Regions from separate parts of the Rhizobium zaerense genome, predicted to be linked through region 1. Evidence: predicted binding sites of a transcription regulator. Region 1 holds the regulator's gene; each other region holds the start of a gene.
What was found. Region 1 encodes LexA, which represses DNA repair genes until DNA is damaged. Its sites were predicted from a motif close to TGTTCNNNNTGTGTTCNG; they were not measured.

Region 2: a site for LexA is predicted at 1,907-1,924, ahead of uvrA (excinuclease ABC subunit UvrA). Genes of this name have one in related genera too.
Region 3: a site for LexA is predicted at 2,045-2,062, ahead of ACS4RR_RS17140 (DUF5680 domain-containing protein). Genes of this name have one in related genera too.

Annotation. Positions count from the first base shown of each region.
Region 1 covers NZ_CM132690.1:3,163,758-3,168,832, reverse strand. The annotation lists gene gltA (citrate synthase) at 1-462, opposite strand, end outside; gene ACS4RR_RS15325 (ComEC/Rec2 family competence protein) at 753-3,185, shown strand; gene lexA (transcriptional repressor LexA) at 3,166-3,885, opposite strand; gene ACS4RR_RS15315 (VOC family protein) at 4,083-4,979, shown strand; gene kdsA (3-deoxy-8-phosphooctulonate synthase) at 4,976-5,075, shown strand, end outside.
Region 2 covers NZ_CM132690.1:3,017,575-3,022,649, reverse strand. The annotation lists gene uvrA (excinuclease ABC subunit UvrA) at 1-1,784, opposite strand, end outside; gene ACS4RR_RS14635 (single-stranded DNA-binding protein) at 2,068-2,577, shown strand; gene ACS4RR_RS14630 (MarC family protein) at 2,698-3,345, opposite strand; partial or broken gene gyrA (DNA gyrase subunit A) at 3,582-5,075, shown strand, end outside.
Region 3 covers NZ_CM132690.1:3,509,561-3,514,635, reverse strand. The annotation lists gene ACS4RR_RS17150 (lipoprotein-releasing ABC transporter permease subunit) at 1-400, shown strand, start outside; gene ACS4RR_RS17145 (ABC transporter ATP-binding protein) at 415-1,098, shown strand; gene ACS4RR_RS17140 (DUF5680 domain-containing protein) at 1,334-1,798, opposite strand; partial or broken gene dnaE (DNA polymerase III subunit alpha) at 2,299-5,075, shown strand, end outside.

The sequences.
Region 1 (5,075 bases):
ATCGGTGATGTCGGTGGAGTCGTGATAGAAGGCCGACAGCGCGCCGACGCAGCCGCACATGACGGCCATCGGATGCGCATCGCGGCGGAAGCCGGTGAAGAAGCGGCTCATCTGCTCGTGCACCATGGTGTGGTGCGTGACGCGATAATCGAAATCCTTCTTCTGCACGGTGGTCGGCAGTTCGCCGTAAAGCAGCAGGTAGCAGACCTCGAGGAAGTCGCCATGCTCGGCGAGCTGCTCGATCGGATAGCCGCGGTGCAACAGGACACCTTCGTCGCCGTCGATGTAAGTGATTTTCGATTCACAGGATGCCGTCGAGGTGAAACCCGGATCGTAGGTGAAGGAAGCCGTATTCTTGTAGAGGGCACCGATATCGATGACGCTCGGGCCGATCGTGCCGCTTTTGACAGCAAGGTCGACAGACTTGTCACCGATTTTTATTGTAGCGCTTTGATCCGTCATGCTGATCCTCCGAAATGGCGGTGGCGCCATAAAAGCGCCATAGGGGTTAAGCGTCCTCACCGATAGCTATATGATCGCGAAGCTAATGCCAAGTTACCGTGACGGCATTTTGTGCATTGCGGTATCACCTTTTAGGCACTGCAGCGATGAGCCGCACGCATATCGGAAGCCGATGATTCAACTCGTCTTTTGGCGCTTGCGATTTTCCCTCGTATTTCAATCGATTATGCTTGCCGGATTTGATCGGAGGTTGCATTCTGGCCGCCTTCGCAGCTGGGCTTGGGCGGCACATGCAGGAGTTGACCACAGTCGAATTGCGGCCGGAAGCAGGCGAAGGCCTCGCCGACTCCGCCGGTTTTTCTCCACCTGTCATGGTGACGCGCCCGACAAGAACGCAGTCGACGAGCCCCTTGCGGCACCGGCTGCCGGCAGCAGCCTCGCAATCGCTGCGTATCGGCATGCGGATGCTGAGCGAAGAGGCGGACCACGGCCGTCTGCTGCTTGTCTCGCCTGTCTTCCTCGGTGCCGGGTCAGCCTTCTGGTTTCTCGCGGCATCGGACTTTCCGCTCGTTGCATCGCTGCTCTGCCTGTTGCTGCTGATCGTCGCCGTTCTCATCGCCAGCCGCAGCCGGGCGGCATTGCGGGCAACGCTGCTGGCGCTTGCACTTGTGGCCTGCGGCATGGCCTCCGCGCAGCTCGAGAGCTGGCGGGCTTCGACCGTGATCCTCGATTCCGCCGTCACGACGACGGTGACCGGCCGTGTGGAACGGCGCGAAGGCGACGGTCGCGGCCGGTGGCGCTACATTCTTGCCGTCACCGGTACGGAGGCGCCGGAAGTGAAGCGGTCGCCCGAACGCATAACTGCGATCACCCGCGGCGCAGACGCGCCCATCGAGATCGGTGATATCATAACCGGCAGGGCGCGGCTGACGCCGCCGGCAGGTCCAGCACTTCCTGAGCTCAACGACTTCTCCTTCGGTGCCTATTTCGATGGAATCGGCGCGAACGGCTTCTTCTACGGCGCGCCGTCGAAGGTCGACTGGCAGGCAGGTCCGCAGGCGGCAAGATCGACGTGGGAAGCTCTGCTCGAAGGGCTCTACCGGCTGCGCAGCGGCATTGGCGACCGCATAAGGTCGATCTTGCCTGGCGACACCGGCGCTTTCGCCGCTGCTCTGGTGACGGACGAGCGGCGCGCCATCTCGAATGAGACGACGGAAGCGCTGCGCCAGTCCGGCCTGGCTCATATCGTCGCCATCTCCGGCCTCAACATGGCGCTGTCGGCCGGTATCTTCTTCGTTGGGTTCCGGATGTTGCTCAGCCTCTTTCCCGGCGTCGCTGAGGCCTATCCGACGAAGAAGATCGCTGCCGCCGGCGCGCTCATCGCCGTGACCGCCTATTTCCTGATCTCGGGCTTTGGGGTCTCTGCCGAACGCGCCTTCATCATGATGGCCATCATGTTGATTGCCGTCTTCTTCGACCGGCCGTCGATCAGCCTGCGCAATGTCGCGCTCTCCGCGCTCGTCATCATCGCCATTTCGCCGTCCGAGGTCTTGGGTCCGAGCTTCCAGATGTCCTTTGCCGCGACATTGGCGCTGGTCTCGGGCTATCAGCTGTGGAAGGACCGGCGCGTCCGCGAAAACGCCTTCCTCAAGCTGCCGATCATCAGGCCGGTCGTTACGGTTGCGGGTTTCTTCGGCGGCGTCTTCCTGACGTCGCTGATCGGCGGCTTTTCAACCGCGCTGTTTTCGATCGAGCATTTTCATCGCCTGACCGCCTATGGCCTGCCGGCAAACCTCGCGACGATGCCGATCATCTCCTTTATCGTCATGCCGGCCGGGCTGCTGGCGATGCTGCTCATGCCTTTCGGTCTGGATGTTTGGGCCTGGAAGGTCGTCGGATTCGGCCTCGATCTGGTGATCGCGGTCGCAAAGACGGTATCCGGCTGGGGCGGCAATATCGACGTTGGCCGTTTGCCCGGCTGGTATTTCGCGGTCGCCGTGGCAGGCTTTCTTCTGCTGACGCTGCTCCGGACGCGACTGCGCCATTCCGGCACATCGATCATCGCAGTCTCGACGCTCATCCTGTTCCTTCTACCGGTTCCCCGGCCGCCGGATCTGGTGATTTCGGAGGATGGCAATCTCGTCGCGGTCGTCGAGGCGGCAGCAATGGCGTCCAACCGTGAACGACCGCCGGATTTCATCTTCGACCAATGGCAGAGAGCGCTGGTCCTGCCGACGCATGATCCGCCGAAGATGCTGGATGGTCCTGCTATCCCGCCGGAGGGAGAAGACCGCCGCGTCAGGCTTTCCCGCGATCAGCAGACCGAAGCGAGGACCGCGATGCGTGCAGCCGCAGCGGCCGGTGAAGCAAACCGCTTTTCCTGCGTCAAAAAGGCCTGGTGCACATCAAGGCTTGGCAATGGCCAGGTCGTGGCCGTCATCGACAATGCCGCCTATCTCGGCCCCGCATGCGACGCCGCCGATATCGTCGTGACGTCGGTCCGCCTGCGCTTCAACAGCTGCCGCTCAGGTGCGACGCTCTTCACCGGTGAAACGCTGCGCAGGACCGGTTCCGTCGAGTTGCGCTTCACGAACGCCGGCCTGGAGGTGGCAACCGCATTCGATGCATTGTCGCGGCCATGGATGCGCCATCGCGCCTATGACTGGCGCAGCAATAGTTTTACCGAGCCCGGTCTAGCCAAGGTCAGTGATAGCGGCGAATAAGACCGACGAGCTTGCCCTGAACCTTGACACGGTCCGGCCCGAAAATCCGGGTCTCGTAAGCCGGGTTGGCGGCTTCGAGCGCAATCGAGGCGCCCTTGCGGCGGAAGCGTTTGAGTGTCGCTTCCTCGTCGTCGACGAGAGCAACGACGATGTCGCCAGGACTTGCGGTGCTGCCGTTGCGGATGATCACGGTGTCGCCGTCAAAGATGCCGGCGTCGATCATCGAATCGCCCTTGACCTCCAGCGCATAATGTTCACCGGAACCGAGCATGTCGGCCGGAACGACGATGTCGTGGGTGTTGTTCTGGATCGCCGAGATCGGAACACCGGCGGCGATGCGGCCCATGACCGGCACGGAGACCGAGTTGCCGTTGTCGGCGACGGGTTTTGCAGGGGCAGGAGCGGCGACCGGCTGTGGCTTGCCGAGGCTGCCCTCGATGACGCTCGGCGAAAAGCCACGCCGCGGCTGGATGCTGGGGCTGTAGGCCTCCGGAAGCTTGATGACCTCGATCGCGCGGGCCCGGTTCGGTAGGCGGCGAATGAAGCCACGTTCCTCGAGCGCTGTAATCAAGCGATGAATCCCGGACTTCGAAGCGAGGTCCAGGGCATCCTTCATTTCGTCGAAAGATGGCGGAACGCCGGATTCCTTCATGCGCTCATGAATGAAAAGGAGAAGCTCCTGTTGTTTGCGCGTGAGCATCGACGTTGTGACCTCGTGATTGAAACAAATCCAGAACAGACACTATATGTTCCATATGTGTTCCGCAAGTAGCTAAATTTCCGTAAAACTTGGCACCAACTCGTCGAGATTCTTATTTTCATTCGCCGGATTGGACACATGTCTTGCATTGAGGGTGGCGCTGTCGCACATCTCTTGCCGATTTGAGGAGGGATATGATGAACACGCATTCCACCAAACCGTACCCGCTGGATCATGTCGTGCTGCCGGTCGTCGACATCGATCTGGCGCGCGAAAGGCTCGGCAAGCTCGGCTTCACCGTTGCCGCCGATGCGCGCCATCCCTTCGGAACGGAGAATGCCTGCGTCTTCTTTGCCGACAAGACCTATCTGGAGCCGCTCGGGATCGCGAGCGTCGAGGAGAGCGAGGCATCGGCGCGACGAGGCAATGTCTTCACCGCTCGCAACCGGGCTTTCCGCTTCCGTTGCGGCGCGGAGGGGCTTTCGGCGGTGGCCTTCGGCAGCAAGGATGCCGGCATCGATCATCAGGATTTCGTCGGCAACGGGTCGAGCGCCGGGGAGATGCTGCAGTTCAACCGGCCGATGACGATGCCGGACGGCTCCGAGACGATTGCCGGCTTCAAGCTGGCTTTTGCCGGCGACCTGCGCGCGCCTGATCTCTTGCTCTTCACCGTCGAGCGTATCAATCCGCTGCCGGCCGACCGCGCCGCGCTGGAGACGCATGCCAATGGCGTGACCGGCATAACGGAGATCGCGCTTTGCGCGCCGGAACCGGCCGCATTCGCTGCCTTCGTCGGCCTTGCAGCGGCGCAATCGGCAGTCGAGAAAACCGGTTTCGGCGTCAATGTCGCGGCGTCAAATGCGAAAATCGGTCTGATGACGCCGGAAGGGCTGGAGGCCTATTTCGACATCGCCGGCTCATCCGCAGATCGCGGCCTGCGCGGCCGGGCAATCCTCTTTGCTGTTGCCGATCTTGCCGTGACAGAAGCGCATTTGGCTGCTAACGGGGTGACATACACGCGCAAGAACAATCGCATTCTGGTGAAGCCCGCGCCCGGGCAGGGCACGCTCTTCGCCTTCGAGGAAACACGATGAGCACTGATACGAATTCCGACGTCAGGGTCGGCGAAGGCCAAGGCCAGGTCACCTTTTCCAATACCGGCCGCCTGTCGCTAATTGCCGGTCCCTGCC
Region 2 (5,075 bases), 150 kb from region 1:
GCGATCACCTGGCCGCCGTGAATGCCGGCTGCCGGGCCGATATCGACCACGTCGTCGGCCGATAGGATCGCATCCTCGTCATGTTCGACGACGATGACGGTGTTGCCGATGTCGCGCAAGTGCTTCAGCGTGTCGAGCAGCCGGGCGTTGTCGCGCTGATGCAGGCCGATCGACGGCTCGTCGAGCACGTAAAGCACGCCTGTCAGCCCCGAGCCGATCTGCGAGGCAAGCCGGATGCGCTGGCTTTCGCCGCCCGACAGCGTGCCGGAATTGCGCGACAGGCTGAGATATTCCAGGCCGACGTCATTGAGGAAGCGCAGCCGGTCGCGGATTTCCTTGAGGATGCGCACGGCGATCTCGTTCTGCTTGGCGTTGAAGCTTGCCGGCAGCGTCTCGAACCAGTCACGGGCGACGCGGATCGACATCGCGGTCACTTCGCCGATATGCAGCGTGTCGATCTTCACCGCCAACGCCTCCGGCTTCAGGCGGAATCCGTTGCAGGAAGGGCAGGGGGCAGCCGACATGAAGCGTTCGATATCCTCGCGCGCCCAAGCGGAATCGGTCTCCTTCCAGCGGCGCTCGAGGTTGGTGATGATGCCTTCGAAATTCTTCTGCGTCGTATAGGAGCGGGCGCCATCGGCATAATGGAATTCGATCTTGTCGTTGGTGCCGTTGAGGATGACGTCCTTGGCCTCGTCGGAGAGATCGTTCCAGCGGGTGCCGAGCTTGAAGCCGTAATGTTTGCCGAGCGCTTCCAGCGTCTGGTTGTAATAGGGCGAGGTCGACTTGGCCCAGGGCGCGATCGCCCCGTCGCGCAGCGTCCGTTCGGGCTCGGGCACGATCAGATCCGCATCGATCTTCTGTTGGGCGCCGAGGCCGTCGCAGGTCGGGCAGGCGCCGAACGGGTTGTTGAAGGAGAAGAGCCTGGGTTCGATCTCGGGAATGGTAAAGCCCGAGACTGGGCAGGCGAATTTCTCCGAAAACAGCACGCGTTCATGCGTCTCGTTCAGCGACTTGTTGGCCGAACCGCCGGCCGACGTCTCTTCCGGCGGCAGCGGCTTGTCGGCGAATTCGGCAACCGCCAGCCCGTCGGCGAGCTTCAGGCAGGTCTCCAGACTATCCGCCAGGCGTGCCGAGACATCCGAACGCACGACGATGCGGTCGACCACCACGTCGATGTCGTGCTTGTATTTCTTGTCGAGCACCGGCGCCTCGGCGATCTCGTAGAACTGGCCGTCGACCTTGACGCGCTGGAAGCCCTTCTTCATCAGCTCCGCCAGTTCCTTCTTGTATTCGCCCTTGCGCCCGCGCACGAGCGGCGCAAGGATATAAAGCCGGGTGCCCTCGCCGAAATCGAGGATACGGTCGACCATCTGGCTGACGGTCTGGCTCTCGATCGGCAGGCCGGTTGCCGGCGAATAGGGAACGCCGACGCGGGCAAAGAGCAGGCGCATATAGTCGTAGATCTCGGTGACGGTGCCGACCGTCGAGCGCGGGTTACGCGAGGTGGTCTTCTGCTCGATCGAGATCGCCGGCGACAGCCCGTCGATCTGGTCGACATCGGGCTTCTGCATCATCTCGAGGAACTGCCGGGCATAGGCCGACAGGCTCTCGACATAGCGCCGTTGGCCCTCGGCATAGATCGTGTCGAAAGCAAGCGAGGATTTGCCGGAACCCGAAAGCCCGGTCATGACGATCAGCTTGTTACGCGGCAGATCGAGATCGATGCTCTTGAGATTATGCTCGCGCGCGCCGCGGATGGAGATCGTCTTCAGTTCGCTCATCGTCTCTGCTTTGGTTTTCTGGATAACAGCCCTTATTTAGTGATGCCGACGGGCGAGTCGAGGCTGAATATCCGCAAGGGCTCAAGGTTTTCGATTCTGTTGACAGGATCATACGGATAACCTAGAACAAATAAAGAACAAAAATCCTGATGGATGCATGCGGCGTTCTGATGGATAAACATGTGGATTAAATGCCGCCCATGCGCATCGGCGGTCCGTGATGGTTTAAGGTGCGCCGATCGATTAAACGCCGCCGGGCAGGGCGGCAGGCAGGGTGAGAAGCATGGCTGGTAGTGTGAATAAGGTAATTCTGATTGGAAACGTCGGCGCGGACCCGGAAATCCGCCGCACTCAGGATGGCCGGCCGATCGCCAATATCCGTCTTGCAACCTCGGAGACCTGGCGCGACCGCAATTCCGGCGAGCGCCGCGAAAAGACCGAATGGCACGCGATCGTCGTCTTCAACGAAGGCCTCTGCAAGGTCGTCGAGCAATATGTGAAGAAGGGCGCCAAGCTCTATATCGAAGGCCAGCTGCAGACCCGCAAATGGCAGGACCAGCAGGGCCAGGACCGTTACAGCACGGAAGTGGTGCTGCAGGGTTTCGGTTCGACGCTGACGATGCTCGACGGCCGCGGCGAAGGCGGCGGTGCGAGCGGCGGCCGTGGCAGCGCCGGTGGCGGCAACGATTATGGCGACGACTACGGCGCCCCGGCTCCCTCCTCATCACCCAGCCGCGGCGGTGGCGGCGGCGGCAACTTCTCGCGGGATCTCGACGACGACATCCCGTTCTGATCGTTAGGCTTTCGCAGTTTTGTGAAAGACTGGAGAGCATGACGTCCATAACGGCGTCATGCTCTTCTTTGTTCTCGCGGCAGATCGTTCAGACCGCGGCCTCAATCGTCTACGGCCGTTTCAGTGCGGCGTCGCGCTGATCAGATTGAACGCCGACTTAGCCCCGTCGACGACGAACTGTGCGGCAAGGGCGGCCAGAATGACGCCGAGGAGCCGTGTCAGGATGGCCCGGCCGGTGACGCCGAGGAAACGGTCCAGCCTTTCGGCGATGAGCAGCATGACGAAGGTCAGCAGCAGATTGGCGGCAAGGACGCCGATCAGCTGGGCTTTCCCGATCGAGGTGGCGAGCGTGCCGGCTAGCAGGATCGTCGCCGAGATCGCACCCGGACCTGATATCAGCGGCAAGGCGAGGGGAAAGACGGCGATATTCTCGATATGATCCTTGGTGATCGCCGCCTCGGTCGCCTTCTCCTTGCGCTCCTGCCGCCTCTCGAACACCATCTCGAAGGCGATCCAGAACAGCAGCAGGCCGCCGGCGATGCGGAAGGCGCCGATCGAAATTCCGAGCACGCCTAGCACGCCGGCGCCAAACAGCGCGAAGACGGCAAGGATGATGAAGGCGATGACCGAGCCGCGCAGCGCCACCTGCTTGCGCTCGGTCCGGCTCATGCCTGTCGTCAGGCCCAGAAAGATCGGCGCAAGCCCCGGTGGATCGATGGTGACGAGCAGCGTCGTGAAGGCGTTGATCAATTGGTCGGCGCTTGCCATCGGCTCTCCGGAACCCCATATGGGTGCGTGGTTCAAATGATTGTGAAGCGGGGATTTCGATTTGGCAAATATCCCGCGGCGGCCCGCGGCGGATTTGTCCGGTCCGGCCGCGAAACTTGCATGTTTTACCCTCTTTAAGCCGCAAAAGCCTGTTCAAAACGCGCTGTGAAATTGGCGCGGCAACAGGCTTTCCGCTATAAATCTTCCAGTGATTCTAGAAGAGATCGTGATCTGTTTTGACTGAGCAAACACCCCCCGGCGGCGGGAAGCTCCCGCCAGGCATCGAGCCCATCTCCATCATGGAGGAAATGCAGCGGTCGTATCTCGATTACGCCATGAGCGTCATCGTCAGCCGCGCGTTGCCCGACGTGCGCGACGGCCTGAAGCCCGTGCACCGGCGCATCCTCTACGGCATGTCCGAGCTCGGCATCGACTGGAACAAGAAATACGTCAAATGCGCCCGCGTCACCGGTGACGTGATGGGTAAATTCCATCCGCACGGCAACTCCGCGATCTATGATGCGCTCGCCCGCATGGCGCAGCCCTGGTCGCTGCGGCTGCCGCTGATCGACGGTCAGGGCAATTTCGGCTCAGTCGATGGTGATCCGCCAGCGGCCGAACGTTACACAGAATGCCGCCTCGAAAAGGCTGCTCATTCGCTGCTCGACGATCTCGACAAGGAAACCGTCGATTTCCGCGACAACTACGACGGCACGCTGTCCGAACCGGTCGTGGTCCCTGCCAAGTTCCCGAACCTGCTCGTCAACGGCGCCGGCGGCATCGCCGTCGGCATGGCGACCAACATCCCGCCGCACAATCTCTCCGAGGTCATCGACGGCTGCGTCGCGCTGATCGACGATCCGGCCATCGAACTGCCGGAACTGATGCAGATCATTCCCGGCCCCGATTTCCCCACAGGTGCGAAGATCCTCGGCCGTGCCGGCATCCGCTCCGCCTATGAGACCGGCCGCGGATCCGTCATCATGCGCGGCGTCGCCGCTATCGAGCCGATGCGCGGTGACCGCGAGCAAATCATCATCACCGAGATTCCCTATCAGGTGAATAAGGCAACGATGATCGAGAAGATGGCCGAGCTGGTGCGCGACAAGCGCATCGAAGGCATCTCCGACCTGCGCGACGAATCCGACCGCCAGGGGTATCGCGTCGTCGTCGAGCTGAAGCGCGATGCCAATGCCGAGGTCATCCTCAACCAGCTTTATCGCTATACGCCGCTGCAGACCTCCTTCGGCTGCAACATGGTGGCGCTGAACGGCGGCAAGCCCGAACAGCTGACGCTGCTCGACATGCTGCGCGCTTTCGTCTCCTTCCGCGAAGAAGTCGTTAGCCGGAGAACAAAGTTCCTGCTGCGCAAGGCGCGTGACCGCGCTCATGTGTTGGTTGGTCTCGCCATTGCGGTCGCCAATATCGACGAGGTCATCCGCGTCATCCGCCAGGCGCCCGATCCGCAGTCGGCTCGTGAGGAGCTGATGACCCGCCGCTGGCCGGCGGAAGATGTCGAAAGCCTGATCCGTCTGATCGACGATCCGCGCCATCGCATTAACGAGGATCTCACCTACAACCTCTCGGAAGAGCAGGCCCGGGCCATCCTCGAACTGCGCCTTGCCCGCCTGACGGCCCTTGGCCGCGACGAAATCGGCGACGAACTCAACAAGATCGGCGAGGAAATCAAGGATTACCTCGATATCCTCTCCTCGCGCGTCCGTATCCAG
Region 3 (5,075 bases), 350 kb from region 1:
CGCGGCGCTGAATATCATCTCCGGTCTCATCATGCTGGTGAAGGACAAGGGCAGCGATATTGCCATCCTGCGCACCATGGGTGCCAGCGCCGGCGCGATCATGCGCATCTTCTTCATGACCGGAGCGGCCATCGGCATCGTCGGCACCATTGCCGGTGTGCTGCTCGGTGTTCTCGTCTGCGTCAACATCGAATCCGTCCGCCAGTTCTTCTCCTGGATTTCGGGCACCGTGCTCTTCAGTCCGCAGGTCTATTTCCTCAGCCAACTGCCGGCCGAGATGGATCTCAGCGAAACGATCTCGATCGTCGTCATGGCGCTGACGCTCTCCTTCATCGCGACCATCTTCCCGGCCTGGCGAGCCTCCAGGCTCGATCCGGTGCAGGCCCTGCGCTACGAATAAGGAATGCCGCCTTCATGAAACGCAACGTCGTTCTCAAGCTTACCGGCGTCGAGCGCCATTATGGGCAGGGCGGTACGCTGCTCTCGATCCTCAAGGGCGCGGACTTTTCGATATCGAAGGGGGAGATTGTCGCTCTCGTCGCCCCTTCCGGTACCGGCAAGTCGACACTGCTGCATGTCGCCGGCCTGTTGGAGCATCCGGACGGCGGTGAAGTCAACATCAACGGCCATGCCTGTGACGGCTTGAGCGATGAGAAACGCACCGCAATCCGCCGCAGCGAAATCGGCTTCGTCTACCAGTTCCACCACTTGCTGCCGGAATTCTCGGCGCTCGAAAATATCATGATGCCGCAGCTGATCGCCGGGCTGTCTTGGAAGGAGGCCGGAGAGCGGGCCGGCCAGCTTCTCGATTATATGCGCATCGGCCATCGCGGCTCGCATCGCCCGGGCGAGCTTTCCGGCGGCGAGCAGCAGCGGGTTGCGATTGCCCGCGCCGTCGCCAATGCGCCGACCCTGCTTCTTGCCGACGAGCCGACCGGCAATCTCGACCCTGAGACGGCAAGCTATGTCTTCGACGCGCTGGAAGCGCTGGTGCGCCAGTCCGGCCTTGCGGCTCTTATCGCCACCCATAATCACGAGCTCGCCCGCCGCATGGATCGGCGCGTGACGATCTCCGACGGCAAGATCGTCGATTTCTGAGACTGCGGCTCACGGCTGTCCGGTTTGCGCCGATGGCTGCCCCTCACCCTCTCCCCGTAAAAAACGGGGCGAGGGGACGTGCCAAACGCAGCGTCGAGGGTAGGGAAAGCCGTTGCGGCATGTCCCTTCGCCCCGCGAGCGGGGAGAAGGTGGCGGCAGCCGGATGAGGGGCTGATCTCGTCGACCTCCTGGCCGGACAATATGCACTTTTGACAGAACAGCAGTGGGCAGCCGATCAAGGGATGATCAGTCCGCCGCGATAGTCGAGCATATAGGGCTTCTGGCCGTAGACCATGATGCATTCGTGCCCGGCGAACCGCGCGCAGTCGCCTTCGCTGCGATCGATATAGCGGCCGAACGGATGGTCGAATTCCATTCCGCCGAGAAACCGGCCCTCTCGATACATCGCCGAAAGGGCCGCCTTGATCACCGTTCCGGCTGCTGCGCCGTTGATGAGATCAGGCGCAATGACGCAGCCGAAATAATTCATCGCCCAGACGGGCTCGTCGGCAAACCATACCACTTCCTGTCCGGCGAAATCGGTGCCGCCGAAATAGCTGTCGAGATAGCGCCAGTTGCCGCGTTCGTAACCGATGTCGTGGGAGCTTGGCCGGCAGGGCGGGCGCGCCACGCCGCCGCCGACATAGGTTGCAGCCTTCGCCTCCACCACGAATGCGTTCAGCATCGCAATATCCAACATGCCATTCTCCTCTCCGCTAGATGCTGGCAAATACGCTGCGAAGTGTAAAGAACAAAAAGGGAACGATGGCCGGAATTAGACGGACGGCCGAGGAGGCTGGCCGTCTAGGCGCCGTGAGGATCCGGGACGGGCCGAGAAGGGGAAACCTGCTAGCCGTCACATTGGGCGCTGGCTCGCAGCGATTCACAGGTGCACATCCCGGCATTTTTCCAACACAAGAAAGAAGGAAAAGATTCCTGTTGACAACAGAACATACATAGAACAAACTGAAAACATAACGAGTAAAGGAGAGCCCGGTGACTGACATGATCCGTGATATCGCAGCATTCACCTCCATCGCAATGTTCGTTGCCAGCTTCTCGCTCATCGTCATGGCGTTCTAAAGTTTTCAGGGGATCGCATGGCAATCATGCGGTCCGGACGCGGGACTTCTTCTGGACATCATCGCCCTTTATGCCGACAATGCGTCCGATTCATTCGGGTGATTGGGAAGGCATGTCATGGCGGATACGGCAAAGGGTTCAACGGGTGAGGCGGCCGGCGGACGCCGGGCTTCATCCACCTGAGGGTCCATTCCGCCTATTCGCTTCTCGAGGGCGCTCTGCCGCTGAAGAAGATCCTCTACAAGGCGACCGGCGACAGCCAGCCGGCGATTGCGATTACCGACACCAACAATCTGTTCGTCGCCCTCGAATTCTCCCAGAAGGCGATGGAGGACGGCCTGCAGCCGATCATCGGCTGCCAGGTCTCGATCGACATGGAAGACGGGCTGGAAACCGAAAAGCGCGGCGGTCAGCAGGCTCTGGTCAAGCTGCCGGCGATCGTTCTTCTCGCTGCGACGGATGCCGGTTACGAACGGCTGGTCGATCTCGTCAGCCGGGCCTATCTCGGCGGCGAGAGCAACCAGGCTGTTCATATCAGCACCTCCTGGCTGGAGGAGGCAGGCACGGAAGGGCTGATCGCATTGAGCGGCGCCCTGACCGGGCCAGTCGACGTGGCGATCAAGGAGGGCCATCCCGCTCAGGCGGAAGCCCGGCTGCTCACGCTGAAGCGTCTCTTCGGCGACCGGCTCTATGTCGAACTGCAGCGGCACGGCACTTACGACAAGCGGCACGAGCAGAAGATTATCGGGCTCGCCTATGCTCACGACCTGCCGCTGGTTGCGACCAACGAGGCGTTCTTCCCGACGCGCGACGATTACGACGCCCATGATGCGCTGATGGCGGTCGCGCACAACGCCATCGTCTCCGACGACAGCCGCTTTCGCCTGACGCCGGATCACTATCTGAAGAGCCGGGCCGAAATGGCCAAGCTCTTCGCCGACCTGCCGGAAGCGCTTGAAAATACCATCGAGATCGCCAGGCGCTGCTCCTTCGTGCTGAAGACGCGAAAGCCGATCCTGCCGCGCTTCACCGGTGCGACCAACGATGCCGAGGAGGCCGAACGCGCCGAGGCGAGCGAGCTGCGCCGCCAAGCGGTCGAAGGGCTGGACATGCGGCTTGCGACGCTCGGCATGTCGCCGGGTTACGAGGAAAAGGATTATCGCGAACGGCTGGATTTCGAACTCAGCGTCATCGAGCGCATGCGTTTTCCCGGCTACTTCCTGATCGTTGCCGACTTCATCAAATGGGCCAAGCAGCATGACATTCCGGTCGGCCCCGGCCGTGGTTCGGGCGCCGGTTCGCTGGTCGCCTATGCCTTGACGATCACCGACGTCGATCCCTTGCGTTTTTCGCTGCTCTTCGAGCGCTTCCTCAATCCGGAACGCGTCTCGATGCCGGACTTCGACATCGACTTCTGCCAGGACCGCCGCGAAGAGGTGATCCGCTACGTCCAGGCCAAATATGGCCGTGAGCAGGTGGCGCAGATCATCACCTTCGGTTCGCTGCAGGCACGTGCCGCCCTTCGCGACGTCGGCCGCGTGCTTGAGATGCCCTACGGCCAGGTCGACAAGATCTGCAAACTCGTGCCGAACAACCCCGCCAATCCGACGCCGCTGTCCAAAGCGATCGAGGAGGAGCCGAAGCTGCAGGAGGAGGCGGCGAAGGAACCTGTTGTCGCGCGCCTGCTCGACATCGCCCAGAAGATCGAGGGGCTATACCGCCACGCCTCGACCCATGCCGCCGGCATCGTCATCGGCGACCGGCCGCTTTCCAAGCTGGTGCCGATGTATCGCGATCCGCGCTCCGATATGCCGGTTACTCAGTTCAACATGAAATGGGTCGAGCAGGCAGGCTTGGTCAAATTCGACTTCCTCGGCCTGAAGACCCTGACGGTGCTGAAGGTCGCGGTCGATTTCGTCGCCAAGCTCGGCGTCAAGGTCGATCTCGCGGCCATTCCTCTCGACGATAAGAAGACTTACGAGATGCTGTCGCGCGGCGAGACGGTCGGTGTGTTCCAGGTGGAAAGTGCCGGCATGCGCAAGGCGTTGATCGGCATGAAGCCGGACTGCATCGAGGACATCATCGCGCTGGTGGCGCTCTATCGTCCAGGCCCGATGGAGAACATCCCGACCTACAATGCTCGCAAGCACGGCGACGAAGAGCTGGAATCGATCCATCCGATGATCGACCACCTGCTCAAGGAAACGCAAGGGGTCATCGTCTATCAGGAACAGGTGATGCAGATCGCCCAGGTTCTATCAGGCTATTCGCTGGGGGAGGCCGACCTTCTGCGCCGCGCCATGGGTAAGAAGATCAAGGCCGAGATGGACCAGCAACGCGAGCGCTTCGTCGTTGGCGCCGTCAGGAACGGCGTATCGAAGCCGCAGGCCGACAATATCTTCGAACTGCTGGCGAAGTTCGCCAATTACGGCTTCAACAAATCGCATGCCGCCGCTTATGCCATTGTCTCTTACCAGACGGCCTACATGAAGGCGCACTACCCGGTCGAATTCCTGGCCGCTTCGATGACGCTCGACATGTCCAACACGGAAAAGGTCAATGATTTCCGTCAGGATGCTAAGCGCCTCGGCATCGAGGTGATCGCACCCTCGGTGCAGAGCTCCTTCCGTCATTTCGAGACCGGCGACAACCGCATCTACTACGCGCTCGCCGCCCTCAAGGGCGTCGGCGAATCCGCCGTCGACCATATTGTCGAGGTGCGTGGCGACAAGCCCTTTGCGAGCATCGAGGACTTCTGCCTGCGCATCGATCCGCGTCAGGTCAATCGTCGCGTGCTCGAAAGCCTGATCTATGCCGGCGCCTTCGATTGTTTCGACATGGACCGCGCCCAGCTAGCAGCCGGCCTTGATCGCATTCTCGGTTATGCCCAACGC